Regions from separate parts of the Blautia sp. AM23-13AC genome, predicted to be linked through region 2. Evidence: riboswitches for the same ligand, from Rfam matches in the RefSeq annotation. Region 2 holds a riboswitch; the other holds the start of a gene.
What was found. Region 2 has a riboswitch for lysine ahead of DW642_RS13630 (alanine/glycine:cation symporter family protein). Riboswitches for the same ligand answer to the same signal wherever they lie in the genome.
Positions count from the first base shown of each region.

Region 1: another riboswitch for lysine. It lies ahead of dapA (4-hydroxy-tetrahydrodipicolinate synthase); the one in region 2 lies ahead of DW642_RS13630 (alanine/glycine:cation symporter family protein).

Region 1 is NZ_QTUL01000014.1:25,445-33,293, reverse strand. Features, by position in the region: gene DW642_RS13165 (hypothetical protein) at 1-130, shown strand, start outside; gene DW642_RS13160 (DUF4317 family protein) at 262-906, opposite strand; gene DW642_RS13155 (hypothetical protein) at 994-1,203, opposite strand; gene DW642_RS13150 (metallophosphoesterase family protein) at 1,262-2,179, shown strand; gene dapB (4-hydroxy-tetrahydrodipicolinate reductase) at 2,328-3,089, opposite strand; gene dapA (4-hydroxy-tetrahydrodipicolinate synthase) at 3,125-4,015, opposite strand; lysine riboswitch at 4,167-4,341, opposite strand; gene DW642_RS13135 (single-stranded DNA-binding protein) at 4,397-5,026, opposite strand; gene typA (translational GTPase TypA) at 5,432-7,261, shown strand; gene DW642_RS13125 (polysaccharide deacetylase family protein) at 7,343-7,849, opposite strand, start outside.
Region 2 is NZ_QTUL01000015.1:19,821-27,669, reverse strand. Features, by position in the region: gene DW642_RS13645 (AfsR/SARP family transcriptional regulator) at 1-1,129, opposite strand, end outside; gene DW642_RS13640 (metal-dependent hydrolase) at 1,385-2,023, opposite strand; gene DW642_RS13635 (amidohydrolase) at 2,284-3,900, opposite strand; gene DW642_RS13630 (alanine/glycine:cation symporter family protein) at 4,018-5,496, opposite strand; lysine riboswitch at 5,682-5,856, opposite strand; gene DW642_RS13625 (maltose acetyltransferase domain-containing protein) at 5,961-6,086, opposite strand; gene DW642_RS13620 (peptide deformylase) at 6,130-6,540, opposite strand; gene DW642_RS16030 (hypothetical protein) at 6,582-6,998, opposite strand; gene DW642_RS13610 (class I SAM-dependent methyltransferase) at 7,071-7,676, opposite strand; gene DW642_RS13605 (hypothetical protein) at 7,663-7,849, opposite strand, start outside.

The DNA of each region.
Region 1 (7,849 bases), on a different contig from region 2:
TGGTGTCGGCGAGGGCGTTGAGGATGTCGGCCGCGCGGTGGACGATGTGGTAAGCGGCGGCGACAATGAGACGCAGAATCCGCAGGAAAACGGAGCAACTACACAGAATGGAGCGGGGATGGCACAGTAAATATGCACTTCTGCTGCTCCCGTATCTAAAAAACTTCCCTTGGCGAACGATATATGCAGGTTCGCCGGGAAGTTTTTTTACTGCCAGGCACATCAGCACCTGGTTTGATCCGTCACTTTTGATTTTTTCTTTTACAGACCGCATCTGAATTTTCTGCCCTTCGCGCCAAGAATGCTGGCCATCTGATCGCCCCACGCTGCACGCTCTGCATAAATATCAACCCGTTCCAGATCTCCGCTCCGGTCCACAAAGGCAGGGAACAGAAATCCACAGATAGGATTTCCCGGCTCGTATTCTCCAACCAACGGGCAGACAGCGCAGATCAGATAGGGGAACATCTCCTCGGATTCCCCCAGGCGCTCTTTATCGGAAGCCTTTGCAGGAATATCATACCGGTCATAAAACATGTAAATGGCATAAGCCCCGTGAATCTGCAATCCTTCGATCAGGATATCATAGAACGTTTCCAACAGCGCATCGTTCTTCAGTCCGCATTCCCGCAGCGCCATCAGCATCTGCCAGATACTGCCCGGCCCCTGGGATGTTTCCGGAAAACGGTATTCCCGCAGCTTCTCATTCGATTCCGCAAACGGAATTTTCTTGGCAATCGCCAGATTCCTGGCCTTTTCCGAACCGGACAGTTTCAGAAAATGAATGTTGAAACTGCCGTCATACTCCCCATCCGAATCCGTATAGCAACCCGCCATCCGCACAAACGAAGTCCGCGCCGGCGTCATCCTCCTCGTCAGCTCCAGCATGTCTTCCCGATTAATCATACATTCCCTCCGACAGTAAATATATTCGAAACTCTCTGCCTTTGATCTTATCATAACATGCTTTTTCTGTCAGCAGGTTTTTCGGAATCAGATGGGATACTTATTGACCAGCTTCTTAAATTCCGCCACAGACACTGCCATACAGTCGGCGGCATCCTGAATGCTGATCGTTCCTTTTTTTAATAAATTTGATAACACCTCAAGTTTGCCTTTTTCAATGCCTTCCGTTTTGCTGTCTTCCATCATTTCATCAATTGCCTGGCTTATATTTTTATAAATTGCGTTCCTTCTCACCATTTGATAAAATCAAGACAGTATCTCGCATTTTATGATTTTGACATAGAAAGGAAAACACATGAAATTAGCAGTAATCAGTGATCTTCATGGGAATTATTATGCACTCTCGGAGGTGATGGAGTTTCTTCGCAGGCAGCAAATTGACGGTATCATCGGGCTGGGGGATTTTGTGACGGATGGGCCGTTTCCGCAGAGGATGATGGGGGTGCTCCGCGAAATGCAGGAGGAGTTTCCATGCTATCTGGTGCGCGGCAACCGGGAGGAATATCTGCTTGAGAATCTCTGGCAGCCGCAGAACTGGAAGGCGGGTTCTTCGACGAGCGGGCTTCTGGATTACACGTTTCGGAATCTTACCGAGCAGGATCTAAAATTTTTTGAGCAGCTGCCGACAGACGGTGTTCTGATTGGAAAGCTGGATGAAGCCGGGAAACTGGTTCCCGTTTTTGTGCCGCAGGAAGAAGTTACACCGGACACCTGCCGTGAATCCCTTTTCCCGGCACTTCGGCTCTGCCACGGCGCACCTGGTGAAATCCGAGGGAATTTCGGGCTGCATCCGGAGCTCCTGCTTTCTCATCTGGAAAATCTCGATGCCTCCATCCTGCTTGGCGGCCACAGCCACAAGCAGGAACAGAAAGAATACGCAGGAAAAACGTATCTGAATCCAGGATCCCTTGGGCTTGCGCTTGATGATGTCGGCGGCCATGCGCACTTCGCAATTCTGACGTTGGAAAACAGCACATGGCAGATCGAATGTTTTCAGATCCCCTATGATCTCGAGGGCTATCTCGCCGAGTTCGACCGTGCCGAACTGGAAACCCACGGCAGTGTACTTGCCCGCTCCTTAAAGCGGACGCTGACCTGCGGTATCAATTACTTTTATCTCACGGTAAAACGGGTGCGGGAACTTGCGGATGCACTGGCGCTGACTGATCTTGACGAAGAGCTCTGGGAAAAAGCGGAACGGGAGCTGAAATAGATTTTTTGACAGAGGAACGTATTCCTATTACGCTGCATAAGTGAAAAAACTCATTGGCTAAAACAGAAAAGCAGCTCGAAAGAAGGCAGGCTGTGCAACTGCACACAGCCTGCCTTCTTTTTTATCTTTTCTATTTCCTGCTTCTGCCTTACTTCGCGGCAATCACATCCTGCATATCATACATACCGGCTGGCTTTCCAGCCAGGAATTTTGCGGCCTCTACAGCACCTTTTCCAAAAACTCCCTTGGAATATGCCCTGTGGGACAGAGTAACAACTTCATCCGGTCCCGCGAAGATGACGTCGTGATCTCCGACGATGGTGCCGCCGCGTACAGCAGAGATTCCGATTTCTTTCGGGTCACGCTGCTCGTGGCGCTGGCTTCTGTCGTATACGTAGTGGTACTGGTTGTCCATTGCCGCGTTCAGGCTGTCTGCCAGGGCGATGGCGGTTCCGCTTGGAGCGTCGCATTTCAGTTTGTGGTGTTTCTCCACGATCTCCATATCAAAGCCTGCTTCGGCAAGCACTTTTGCAGCTGCCTGTACCAGTTTCATCAGCGTATTCACACCAAGGGACATATTTGCAGAGCGGAGAACCGGGATTTCTTTGCTGGTCTCCTGCACTTTTTTGAGCTGATCCTCGGTGAGGCCTGTGGTGCAGAGGACGAGTGGAAGTTTTTTCTCCTTGCAGGCATCGAGCAGTGCGTCGGCTGCCTTGTAGGAAGAAAAGTCAACGACTACGTCTGCCGGAACATCGCATTCTGCCAGGCTTTTGAATACCGGGTAATCGTTCTGGCCGTTGTCGTTCATATCGATTCCAGCTATGATTTCTGCATTTGCATCTTCTTTTACCAGGCCGGTGATGACCTGTCCCATATGGCCGTTGCAGCCATGCATAATAATTTTAACCATTGTCTTTTTCCTTCTTTACTTCGTGTATTCTTAACTTAAGCCAGTTTGATTCCAAAATCTTTCATAGCCTTTGCCAGGCGCTCCTGGTTCTGCGGCTCCATCTCGGTCAGCGGCAGACGAAGCGGTCCAACCTCTTTGCCCATCAGGTTCAGCGCTGCTTTTACCGGAATTGGGTTTACTTCGCAGAACAGCGCATCGATGAGCGGCAGTGCTCTCAGCTGGATTTCTCTGGATCCGGCCACATCGCCGTCGAGGAATTTCTGTACCATGTCGTGGGTCTCACGCGGTGCTACGTTGGAAAGAACGGAGATTACACCGCTTCCGCCAAGGGAAAGGATCGGCACAACCTGATCGTCGTTTCCGGAGTACAGATCGATCTTTCCATCGGTCAGCTGCATAATTTTTGCGACCTGGGAAATGTTTCCGGAAGCCTCTTTGACTGCAACGATATTCTCAACGTTGTTGAACAGATAGACGATCGTTTCCGGTGCAATGTTTACGCCGGTTCTGCCCTGAATGTTGTAAAGGATGACCGGCACTTTGACGCTGTCTGCGATTGCGGTAAAGTGTGCAATCAGACCCTTCTGTGTTGCTTTATTGTAATACGGAGAAACGAGAAGAAGTCCGTCCACGCCGTATTTTTCTGCTTCCTGAGACAGATAAATTGCTGTCTCCGTGCTGTTGGAGCCGGTTCCTGCAATTACCGGGATTCTGTGATTTACTTTTTCCACGGTATATTTGATGGCATCCAGATGCTCCTCATGGGACAGGGTCGAAGCCTCACCGGTGGTTCCGCAGATAACGATGGCGTCGGTTCCGCCGGCGATCTGCTCCTCAATCAGTTCTCCGAGTTTTTCGTAATTCACTTCCTGTGTTTCGGTCATCGGTGTGATAATTGCAACAGCTGCACCTTTAAAAATAGACATTCTCTTTTCCTCCTGTATGTTGTGTCAGATAAAACCATAAGAAATCAGTCGCCGGAGCTTATCTCCCACGGAAAATTTCACTTTCCGTTAAAAAAAGAGGCGCCTCATCCCAGATAAGATCGCCTCCAAATTCACACATACGCAGTATCTATGATCAGATAGCTCTCCATCTCTCGATGACAGTCGCAGATTTTTTCAACCTGCGCCCAGGAGCATACCGGTTCAGCGCCGGATGTCCTTCGGCATTCTTCCCTTTTCCTCTTCTTCTTTTGCTGCTGAGGCATCCGAAAAGGTACTCTTGAAGTAATGCGACCTCTATCCACTTCAGTTCTGCTTTTACTATAGCATCATTAAATTTTCTTGTCAACAGCGGATCGCGCTTTAACTCTCACTATATTCCAGCTTGCTCACCGAAACCTCATATGCGGTCCGCTTTTCCATTTCCGTCTCGCTCAGCCGCTTCATATATTCCCGGCTCTGGATCCGTCCCCAGATGAGAACGTGGCCGCCCACGGCAAACGCAGAGGCATACCGCGCATTCCGTCCCCAGCAGATGCACGGGATATAATCTGATTTTCCATACGGACGGTTGACCGCGATCAGAAGGTCGGCGATCTCTCTTCCCAGAGGTGTTTTCCGGTAGACCGGCGGTTTACATATGTATCCATCGAGGTAAATCTGGTTGGATTTGACGGAATCGTCCTCTTCCTCCACGAAGCTTAATTCCCGCGCAAATACGGAGAGTACCAGACGGTTCTTCTTCTCCTCGTGGCGGTTGTAGGACCGGAACTGACCGCTGATGCAGATCCACTCACCCTGGTAATCCTGTGATACATCCACCAGCCGCTCGGAGACCATCACCGGAATGATGTCCTGCGATTCACTCAACCGCTTGACCATCACATCGACGAGGTAAAAGCCCTCTCCGAATACCTGATGGCTGAATGTAAACGGGGAGACAATCTCTCCCATGATAACCACCTGATTGTTTTCAATCATCTTGTCTGCCATAATGAAAATCCCCTTCCTTTGTCTTTTCTTTCTGAATATTGATTTCTGATCGGTACTTTGCTGATCTATAATCCTAATGTATGAACCACATTTCTTTTTCAGAACCACTTTTTTCCAGATTTTTTTATTTCTATTCAAATCAGCATTCTGCCCAATTTTTTGTATATGTTTCTGTAAAAACCGCACCACATGCTTCGTATTTTCTACCATTGCAATACAAAAAATGTCACATCTTCCCTGTTTTTTTTCTCTGTTCTGTGCTATAATAATTCAGATAGGCAGGCATCCAGCAGAGACAAAACGGCAAGGCACCTGCCTTTGTGCTGTGATAAACATTCCCGGCCGGCTTGAAATTTTGAAAAATTGAACCCGGCAGGGTCAACTCATAGGAAGAGGAATGAAGAAATGAAAACAACGAGAGAAGATGTAAGAAACGTTGCCATCATCGCCCATGTCGATCATGGTAAAACTACACTGGTAGACGAGCTTCTGAAACAGAGCGGCGTTTTCCGTGCCAATCAGGAGGTTCAGGAACGTGTCATGGACTCGAACGATATCGAGCGTGAGCGTGGAATCACCATTCTTTCCAAAAATACAGCAGTTTACTACAAAGGAACGAAAATCAACATCATCGACACCCCAGGCCATGCGGACTTCGGCGGCGAGGTTGAGCGAGTTCTGAAAATGGTAGACGGCGTTATTCTGGTTGTAGACGCATTCGAGGGCGCTATGCCGCAGACCAAATTCGTGCTGAAAAAAGCACTCGAGCTGGATCTGTCCGTTATCGTCTGCATCAACAAGATCGACCGCCCGGAAGCCCGCCCGGATGAAGTTATCGACGAAGTGCTCGAGCTTCTGATGGACCTCGATGCATCTGACGAACAGCTTGACTGTCCGTTTCTGTACGCATCCGCAAAGATGGGTCATGCGGTACTCGATCTGAACGATACCCCGAAGGATATGACTCCTCTGTTCGAGACCATCCTGAAATACATCCCGGCTCCGACCGGCGATCCGGAAGCTGGCACACAGCTTCTGATCAGTACCATCGACTACAACGAATACGTTGGACGTATCGGTGTCGGCAAAGTTGAAAACGGAACGATCCGCGTGAACCAGGACGTTATGCTGGTCAACCACCACGATCTGACCAAGAAGAAAAAAGTAAAGGTCAGCAAACTGTATGAATTTGACGGACTGAAAAAAGTAGAGGTTACTGAGGCAGGCATCGGTTCTATCGTTGCTGTTTCCGGTATCCCGGATATCCACATCGGAGATACTCTCTGCGGCGATCTGGACAACCCGGTTTCCATCCCGTTCCAGAAAATCTCCGAGCCGACCATTTCCATGAACTTCATCGTAAACGACAGCCCGCTGGCAGGTAAAGAAGGTAAATACGTTACCTCCCGCCACCTGCGCGACCGTCTGATGCGTGAGCTGAACACCGACGTTTCCCTGCGTGTCGAGGAGACTGATTCCGCAGACTGCTTCAAGGTTTCCGGCCGTGGTGAGCTGCATCTGTCCGTCCTGATCGAAAACATGCGCCGTGAGGGATATGAGTTCGCAGTAAGTAAGGCAGAGGTTATCTACAAAGAGGACGAGCGCGGACGCAAACTCGAGCCAATGGAAATCGCATACGTTGACGTTCCGGACGAGTTCTCCGGTACTATCATCCAGCTCCTCAGCGAGCGTAAAGGCGAGCTTCACGGCATGAGCCGCGCAAGCGATGGTTCCACCCGTCTGGAGTTCGAAATCCCGGCACGAGGCCTGATTGGTTTCCGTGGAATCTTCATGACCTCCACCAAAGGAACTGGTATCCTGAACACCGAGTTTGAAGATTACGCACCGTACAAGGGCGACATTGAATACCGCAAACAGGGTTCCCTGATCGCTTTCGAGGCAGGCGAGTCCGTTACCTACGGTCTGTACTCCGCACAAGAGCGCGGTACTCTGTTCATCGGACCTGGCGAGAAGGTTTACGCCGGTATGGTTATCGGACAGAACGGTAAGGCCGAGGATATCGAGCTGAACGTCTGCAAGACGAAGCACCTGACCAACACCCGTACTTCTTCCTCCGACGAGGCACTGCGTCTGACTCCGCCGAGAATCCTTTCCCTGGAGCAGGCTCTGGACTTCATCGACAAGGACGAGCTTCTTGAGGTTACTCCGGTTTCCTTACGTATCCGTAAGAAAGAGCTGGATTCCAGACTTCGTAAGAGAGCGGCAATGAAATAAATTCTTATCATAAAAGTACCCCGCCGGTTCCCTTCTGTTTGAAAGGTGAACCCGCGGGGTTTCTTTTTTCTGCTTTCTCTTCTATTCATTTGTTGTTCCGCCGTGGAAGCCGTAATACGTCTCTCCGGCGGCAAGATCTACGCCATTGGCCGCGGCAAGGGTATGAACCGTGACAAGCTCATAGCCGCGGTTCATCAGCTCCGGCACGATCGTCGCACATGATTCTACGGTTGTTTCGTGGATATCGTGCATCAGAATAATGTCCCCCGGGCTCACGTTATCGAGAACGGCACTGATATTCGCCTGGACATTTTTCGTCTGCCAGTCGAGCGTATCGACATCCCACATGATGCTCGGGCGGCCGATAGATGCGAGCAGTTCATCGGTGCTGTTTCCATACGGGAAACGGATGACAGTTGCACCCTGTCCGTTGTTGTACTGGGCGATCAGATCATCCGTCATCTGGAACTGGGCAAGGCCGTCGTCGGTGCTCAGTTCTTTCATATTCGGATGCGCATAGGAGTGGTTTCCAAGCTCACAGCCGATCGCCGCCATGCGCGGGATCACATCTGCACCGTATTTTTCCAC
Region 2 (7,849 bases):
CGAGTTCGCATCCTCTCTGGCTGCCGCCCTGCAGCAGAATCACATACTGGGACGGGCTGTATTTTGCAAAGAAATCGGAATGACGCAGGCTGCGTTTCATTACCTCAAGCAGCTTTTCGGACATACGGTCAAGGCGCGGACCGCCTTTTGCCGGGTAACCTTTTCCGTCTGTAATGGTGCACAGCATCAGCCACGGCATCTGTCCGTTCAGCTCGGACATACGGTAAACAAGTCGGTAGCAGTCACGGAATCCGGCGAGGGAACAGAAGAATGCTCCGCCCTTTTCTCCCGGGCTCTCCTGAAGATCTGCCTGTACCTCTTCGATCACGCGGTGTCTGCTGCCCATGCGGCTTCCCAGATAGCGGTACTGCTCCACCAGTTTCTCGCTCGGTGTAACGCCAAGCTCTTCAAAGTAATGTTTCGAGGTCTGCTCGTACAGTTTCATGGCCTCTTTGTATCTCTCCAGGCCGATCAGCGCCTGCATCTGGACTGCCTGCCACTCGTCGAACGGATACAGTTCGGAAGCAACAGAAGTCAGTTTCTGCAGCTCATCGAACTCCTCGTTTTTCAGAAGATACTCACTTACTTCTTTCAGTGCATCGGAATATACTTTTTTCAGCTGCGCGCGCTCCGCCTGTACCCACTCTTCCTCGCCGAAATCTGCAAGGAACTCTCCGGTGTACAGCTCCAGTGCTTCGATCATCTGATCCATGCGCGCTTTCTCGTCCGTCTCTTTTCCTGCTTCCAGGATCTTATTTTTGATATCAATCGCATCTACCTCGACCGGCATCGGGCTGGTCCAGTGGTAAACGCCTTTCTGTGTATAAATGTACTCAAACTGCGGAAGTCCTGCCTCGACAAGGCTTCTTTTCAGGCGATGTACGCCGACACGCAGGCTGTTTGCCGCGTCCGCCACATCTTCTCTTCCGTATGTGCTCTCCAACAGTCTTCCTCTGGAAATTCCATTGTCCTTGTTATAGAGGAAAATCTGCAGAAGTCTCATCGATTTTGTTGCCATTGTTTTCCGGAAGGAAATCGGCTGGTCGCCGTACTCCAGGAAAAAACTTCCCATCATGTGTACTTTTAAAAGCGGTAACTGTTCTGTTTGGTTTTTCATTTCTTCGTTCATACTAACTCCTGTATTGCCTGTTGTGCTCTAATCTCTGTTGTCGGTTGCGCTGCGCTCCGCAATCGGCTGCGGTAACGGGCCGGCGGTTCCCTGTTCGTTCATTTCAAAAACAATTACGGACGCCGGATTTCTGTTTTCTATTTTACATCATTTTAATCAAAAATCCTACTATAAAATGTATAAAATATTAACTTTAACACCGAAAAATTCCTGCTTTTTCTTCTTTTGTCTTGTTATCTTTTTGTCAATCCCATCTCATCCGTAAATTGCCCGCATGATTTTAGCCATCAGCCGCCCTGCAGGCGCCGAGAGCACCAGTACTACAGCAAGAGATACCATGCCGCACCCGAGCAGTGCGCGGTTCACAAGTCCCCGTGCTGAGCAGAATCCGAGGCAGAATCCCTTCTTCCAGGGCCAGAACAGCTTTTCCGGTTTCCGGTTGAAAAAATCGAGCACCAGATGGGACAGAAAGCCCACGGCAAAATAAGCGGACGCATCCGGGTAGATGATGTCCACGCACGCCGTCAGCAATGCCAGCGCCGCAAATGAATGCATGAAGGAGCGGTGCGGCTGCTGTTTCCCATAGGCGCAGATCAGCAAAAATGCTGCCGTTCCGGTGAGGAGACGCAGCACGCTGCTGTCGCTTGTGAGGCGGCGGTAAATTCCAAGATTCAGTTTATACTCCGCAAGAATTGTGAGCACCGCAACTGCAACTGTTGCCGTAATAATCTTATCGGCATCGCGGTGCGCCTGTGAAGTGCCGACATCAATGTCACTGATCAAACCGCCGATCGCGGCAGCCCCGGCACCGGCCACAAGCGCGGGAACCGTCTGCGGCTGTAAAACAGCAAGTGCCGCTGCTGTTCCAATAAAAAAATGTGTTCTTCCAAGCATTTGTCTGTTTTTTCCTTTCGTAAAATTTCCTTTATCATAGCACATTCCCGCCCTTTTATGCAACCATTTGTTCGATTCTTTTACGACCGTATGGTCCTATCAGGATCAAAAAAGAACCTCCTGCGACCGTTTATCGCCGCAGGAGGTTCTCCTCTGTTTCTGCCTTTATTCCATACTATTTCCAGGTTATCTTATTTCACGTTTTTCCCTTCATTGTATGAATTTTCATTTGACATTTATCGCTCATTTGAGTTATATCTTTATGCTTCATATACCAGTTCACCAGCAAGATACGTCCGGCACACCGGAATGTCTTTGATCGTGCTCTCATCCACCTCAAACGGATTCTGACCCAGTACGACGAAGTCTGCCATCATGCCTTCTGCGATCTGGCCTTTCACGTTCTCCTCGAAACTTGCCTCGGCACTGCGGATCGTGTAACTGTCGAGTGCTTCCTGTACGGTGAATTTCTGATCCGGCAGGTACGGGCCGACATGGTCGCGCAGCGTTGTTCTTGTGACAGCGCACTGCATGCAGGCGAGGGCATCCGGCAGCTCTACCGGGCAGTCAGTTCCGTTGCTGACGGAGACGCCGTTATTCATCAGCGTCTTCCAGCTGTAGCTTGTGCTCGCAAGCTCTTTGCCGACGCGCTCCTCTACGATATGGTTATCGTAATCGAGGAAGATGCTCTGTGCGTAAACGTGAAGATGCATTTTCGCGATTTTTTCAAGCTGATCGGCTCTTGTGATCTGGCAGTGCACGATGCCGTGGCGGTGATCTTCTCTCGGGTTTTCAGCAAGGGCTTTTTCATAGGCACTTAACACGCGGTCGAGGCACGCATCACCGATCGTGTGAACTGCAGCCTGCATGCCGTGTGCATTGGCGTAGCCGATCATCTCATCCATGGTTTCCTGGGTGAATACCGGGATTCCGCAGGTGGACGGGTCGTCTGCGTATGGGCGACTGAGGAATGCTGTTCTCGCACCGAGTGCGCCGTCGCCGAGCATTTTCAGCGGTCCGATTTTAAAGCGGTCTGTGCCGATGCCGGTCACATTTCCAGCCTCAACGAAACCTTTTAAGGATTCCAGATCGGTAAAGTTGCTCTGCTCGTAAACGCGGACGGTCAGCTCGCCGGAATCCTCGAGTTCTTTGTATGCTTCGTTGACGGTCTGCCACGGAACGGCGCGGTAAACGCAGTAATCATCACTCTGGCTGCTGGTGACGCCGTAGCTGTTCAGGGCTTTGCAGGCGCTGCGGATCATATCTTTGATTTCCTCTTTGCTCGGCACCGGAATGCTGTCGTAAACCGGTTCCATTGCATTGTCGAAGAATCTTCCGTCCGGCTCACCGTTTTCCATACCGATCTCTCCGCCCTCCGGCTGCGGGGTATCTGCGGTGATGCCGAGGAGTTCCAGCGCTTTGCTGTTGACTACGAGGCAGTGGCCGCACGCTCTCGTCGCGCAGATCGGAACTTCGGTTGATACGCGGTCAAGATCGTAGCGGTTCGGCATGCGGTCCACGTCCGTGAAGTAATCCTGATTCCAGCCGCGGCCCATCAGCCATGCGCCGTCTTTTCGCGGATGCTCTTTCTGGAAGGTGTCGAGGCAGGCGAGCATATCTTCCAGGCTTTCGGTATGTGCGGCAAGCTGCGCTTTCAGCAGGGAGCTTCCGTAATTTAAAAGGTGCATATGGCTGTCGTTAAAACCGCTGCAGACGAATTTTCCGCCGAGGTCTACAACTTTGTCGCCGGCTGCTGCAAGGGCATCTGCCTCTGCGCTGCTTCCGGCGAAAACAAATTTGCCGTCTTCTACTGCAAACGCTTCGACAAGCGGCAGTTTTCCAGTGTAGACAGCTCCGTTTTTGTAAATTGTTTTCATATCATTATCCTCCTACTGTCATCTAAATTTGATTCTATTCTTTTCTGCCCATTTGCGCAATATACAAATTCAGACACGCCATTCTCATGCGTGTCTGGATTCGCTTTTGAATATTTTTTATTTCGTTTTCTCTTCGTAGAACAGGCAGGCGTTCTTGTCTACCGTGCCCTGGCCGAAGTTTCTTGCTTTGTAGTCTTTCAGCAGTTTGAAATACTGGTTCGAGAGAATCAGGATCACTGCTACGTTGACGAAGGTCGGGATCGCAGATGTGATATCAACGACAGTCCAGATAAAGCCCTGGTTGTTGGTCTTTACCAGATAGATCGTCCACAGTACGCCCGGCAGAGCGCGGACTGCGTAGAAGATTTTCATGACGATATCTTTCATCTTGCCTTCTTTTTTATACAGATGCTCCAGAATTGCCAGATAGTAGGTGAACCATCCGCCGGAAGTCGTTACAGTGAAAATGACCATGATGACTGCCAGAAGGATGCTTCCAAATTTGCCGAATCCGCTTGCAAATGCACTTAAAGCAAGTGTTCCGCCGTTCGTTCCGTCGGTCCAGTTTCCGCTTAAGATAACGGAAAGTGCGGTGATCGTACAGATAACCATGGTATCAAAGAATACCTCGAAAGATCCCCACAGACCCTGCTCTACCGGATGCGGTGTTTTTGCGGAAGCATGGATCATTGGAGAAGTACCCCATCCAGCCTCATTGGAGTATACGGAACGCGCCATACCCACACGGATAATCTCGCTGACTGCGCAGCCGGCAAAACCGCCGATCGCTGCTGTTCCGGTAAATGCGTTTGTTACGATGGCTGCAAATACGCCAGGAACGCGGTTGATGTTGATGATGATCATGCCAATTCCCATCAAGATATAAAGAACGCTCATAAATGGAACGAGCTTGCTGAACAGACTTGCGATTTTCTTCGTACCGCCGCTTGTAACGACATAGGTCAGAATGCAGAGCAGAACGCCCATCACGATAACGCCTTCTACTTTGAAGCTTCCAAGATTGATATTCTCAATACCGAACGCACCGGCTACGACCTGAGATGCGGTCAGGTTGGAAGAGGTTACGAAGAAGGTGGAGAAAATACCGATGCCGAAGATGAGCGCCGGGATCAGCCACAGCTTGCCCCAGTGGCGCTCCTCGCCAAGTCCGCACTCCATGTAGTAAGTCGGACCGCCGTAGTACTCACCTTTTTCGTTGGTGTGACGGTAGTAGCAGCCGAGGGTAACCTCAACCTGTTTTAATATCATACCAAGCAGAGACGAAAGCCACATCCACATAATGGCTCCCGGGCCGCCTGCTGCAACTGCAGTTGCAACACCGGCGATATTACCGAATCCTACGGTACCGCCGATAGCGGTCGAAATCGCCTCAAACGAGGAAAGCATACCCTTTCCTTCACTTGCTTTGTCTTCTTTCTGGAACAGTTTTCCGCCGGTTCTCTTCATAATCCAGCCAAAGTGACGGAACTGGAAAAATCCAGAACGAACGGTAAAGTACAGACCGGTCAGAATCATCAGCGCGATCAGCGGCACGCCCCAAAGGACACCGTCCAGCCAGTTAAGAAATGCTATCATGTCAAAATCCTCCCTTTTTTCTTTTCCGGCAACAGTTTTCTTCAGACGTATCCTGTAACACCCGTTTCGTCTTTCGTTCTCCAACCAAACAGATTTCCACCCCTGGAACCTTTTGTCACGGTTCCAACTGCAGTACAATAAAAAGAGCAGCGGTCTTCACCACTGCTCCATTAAATCTACGTTCATGAAGCAATAGCTCCTCCACCAGTACGGTGAGAGTGCACAGCCTGTTCGACTGTACCCCAACACAGACAGTTTTTCGGGAACTGCCCCGTTTCGGCGAATGCTCCTTTCCCTGCCCGTCCCAGACCCCGTTGTCTCAGGACAGCTACTCTTAGCCTTCGCGCCTCTATTGCCGAATATGTATATTGACAGGTATTATCATATGTTTCTTTTCGCCACTTGTCAATCGTTTTTTCGACATTATTTTACAAAAATTTTATATTTTCGAAATTTGTCCTGATTTATTTGACTTTCTTGTCTCCCTCTGACGGCTTCAGCTGGTTGAACTTCCACAGACGCTCCATATAGCCGGACTGCTCTTTGGCCAGCTCTTCCACATTCGGGTTGTAAATGATTCCTTTTACCATTCATTCTCTGTCTGTCATACTGTCCTCCTGTCTGCTGTAGGATCTAAATAAGTATCCCTTCCAGATGATCCATCTCATGCTGGCAGATCTGGGCTGGCCAGCCGGTGAATTTCTGGCGTTGTTTTTTCCAGTTCCAGTCGTAGTATTCGATTTCGATGTTCTGGTACCGCTTTGTTTTCCGCACGCCTGGCAGGGAGAGGCAACCTTCTTCTGTTTCGTAGGGGCCGCTTTTGCGGACTATCACCGGGTTGAACATGATGATGTCGCGGAATCCGGCGTTTACGATGATGATGCGTTTTTTCACGCCGATCATATTTGCCGCCATGCCGACGCATGCCTCGCGGTTTGCTGCCAGTGTGTCCTGCAGATCTCTTCCCACCTGCAGATCTTCCTCTGTCGCCGGGATGGATTTCTGTCCGAGGAAGAGAACGTCTCTCATAATTGGTTTTACCATTTGTGTTTCCTTTCTCTTTCGGCCTTAAAGGCCGAAATCGTTTAATTTTCTATTTGAATCCGCATATCGCACGATGTGCATCCGATCACGGTTTTTCCGCCTTCCTGCTCCAGTCGTTCTACTTTTCCGCCGCAGAACGGGCAGATCCAGTCGATCTGTTTTCCGGCTTTGACAACCTGCATCATGTTGACGAATTTTGTCGTATCTACATTTTTCGAATTGCAATTCTGCGTCCAATCACCGGAGAGTACTTTTCGCAATTCGCCGTTTTCATTCAGAATAACGGTGTCGCCCTCCTCGATGTTCCAATCATACAGCATCTGATCCTCCTGGCGGATGCGCGATTCTGTTCCGTTTTCATCTTTCAAAACAACAACTGCCATGACAGGCTCGTCGGCACCGCGCTCCTCACAGCCGAAATCAAGGTCTTCCTCAATTCGCATTACCTGATATTTCATAAAAACGCCCTTTCGTCAAATATAATTCATGCTTTTTTGTATTCCACACGGTTTTTGCTGTTACAAAACTTTTTATTCCTGAATCGTAAAAATCACAACCCGCTCCCGGCTGTCCCCGCCCGGAAACAGATCCATACAGTCGATCTCATCGAGAAATTCCAGTTCCGGCACCGTCATCAGATACGAGATATAAGCATCCGACGGGTAATAGAAAAACAGCTGGATCTCCCGCGGATTTTCGTAGTACGATTCCAGCAGTCTTGCCATCGCTTTTCTTAAGATTTCAAGCGAAAACGGGTTAAAAAAATACACCCGGTCCACTTCCACAGGAACGGGAAAATTTTCGGCGCTCTCCAGCACAAACTCCGTCCGCGCACCAGAGGCCGCCGCCTTTTTGTTTTCCATTGCCTTCGCATAAATCCGGTCATCATACTCCACACCGATGGACCGGCACCGGGTCTGCGCCGATAAGAAGAAATCCACGCGGCCCTTTCCGCATCCGTAATCGAGCAGCGTATTTCCCTTTCGGATCATCCCTGTGTTTGCCATCCGCTCCAGCGCGCAGTATGGGGTCGGCTCATACGGATACCGGTACAGATCCGACCGGCTGTCGTCCCGCCCCATTGTGTGGATCTGAAGCAATCTGTCCCAGCGGTTCTCGTTTTTATCTTCTCTCATCGCCCGTCTCCCGATACTGATACTGTTCAAATAATTCCAGATATTCTTTCTCCACTGCAGCAAACGGCCGCACCGTGTAGTCCAGCGTGATGTGAAGTTTCGGCGCATCCCCCGCCTGCGGTTCCTCCAGCAGATTTGTCAGATCGTACCACAGCAGATCATTGTCGATCTGT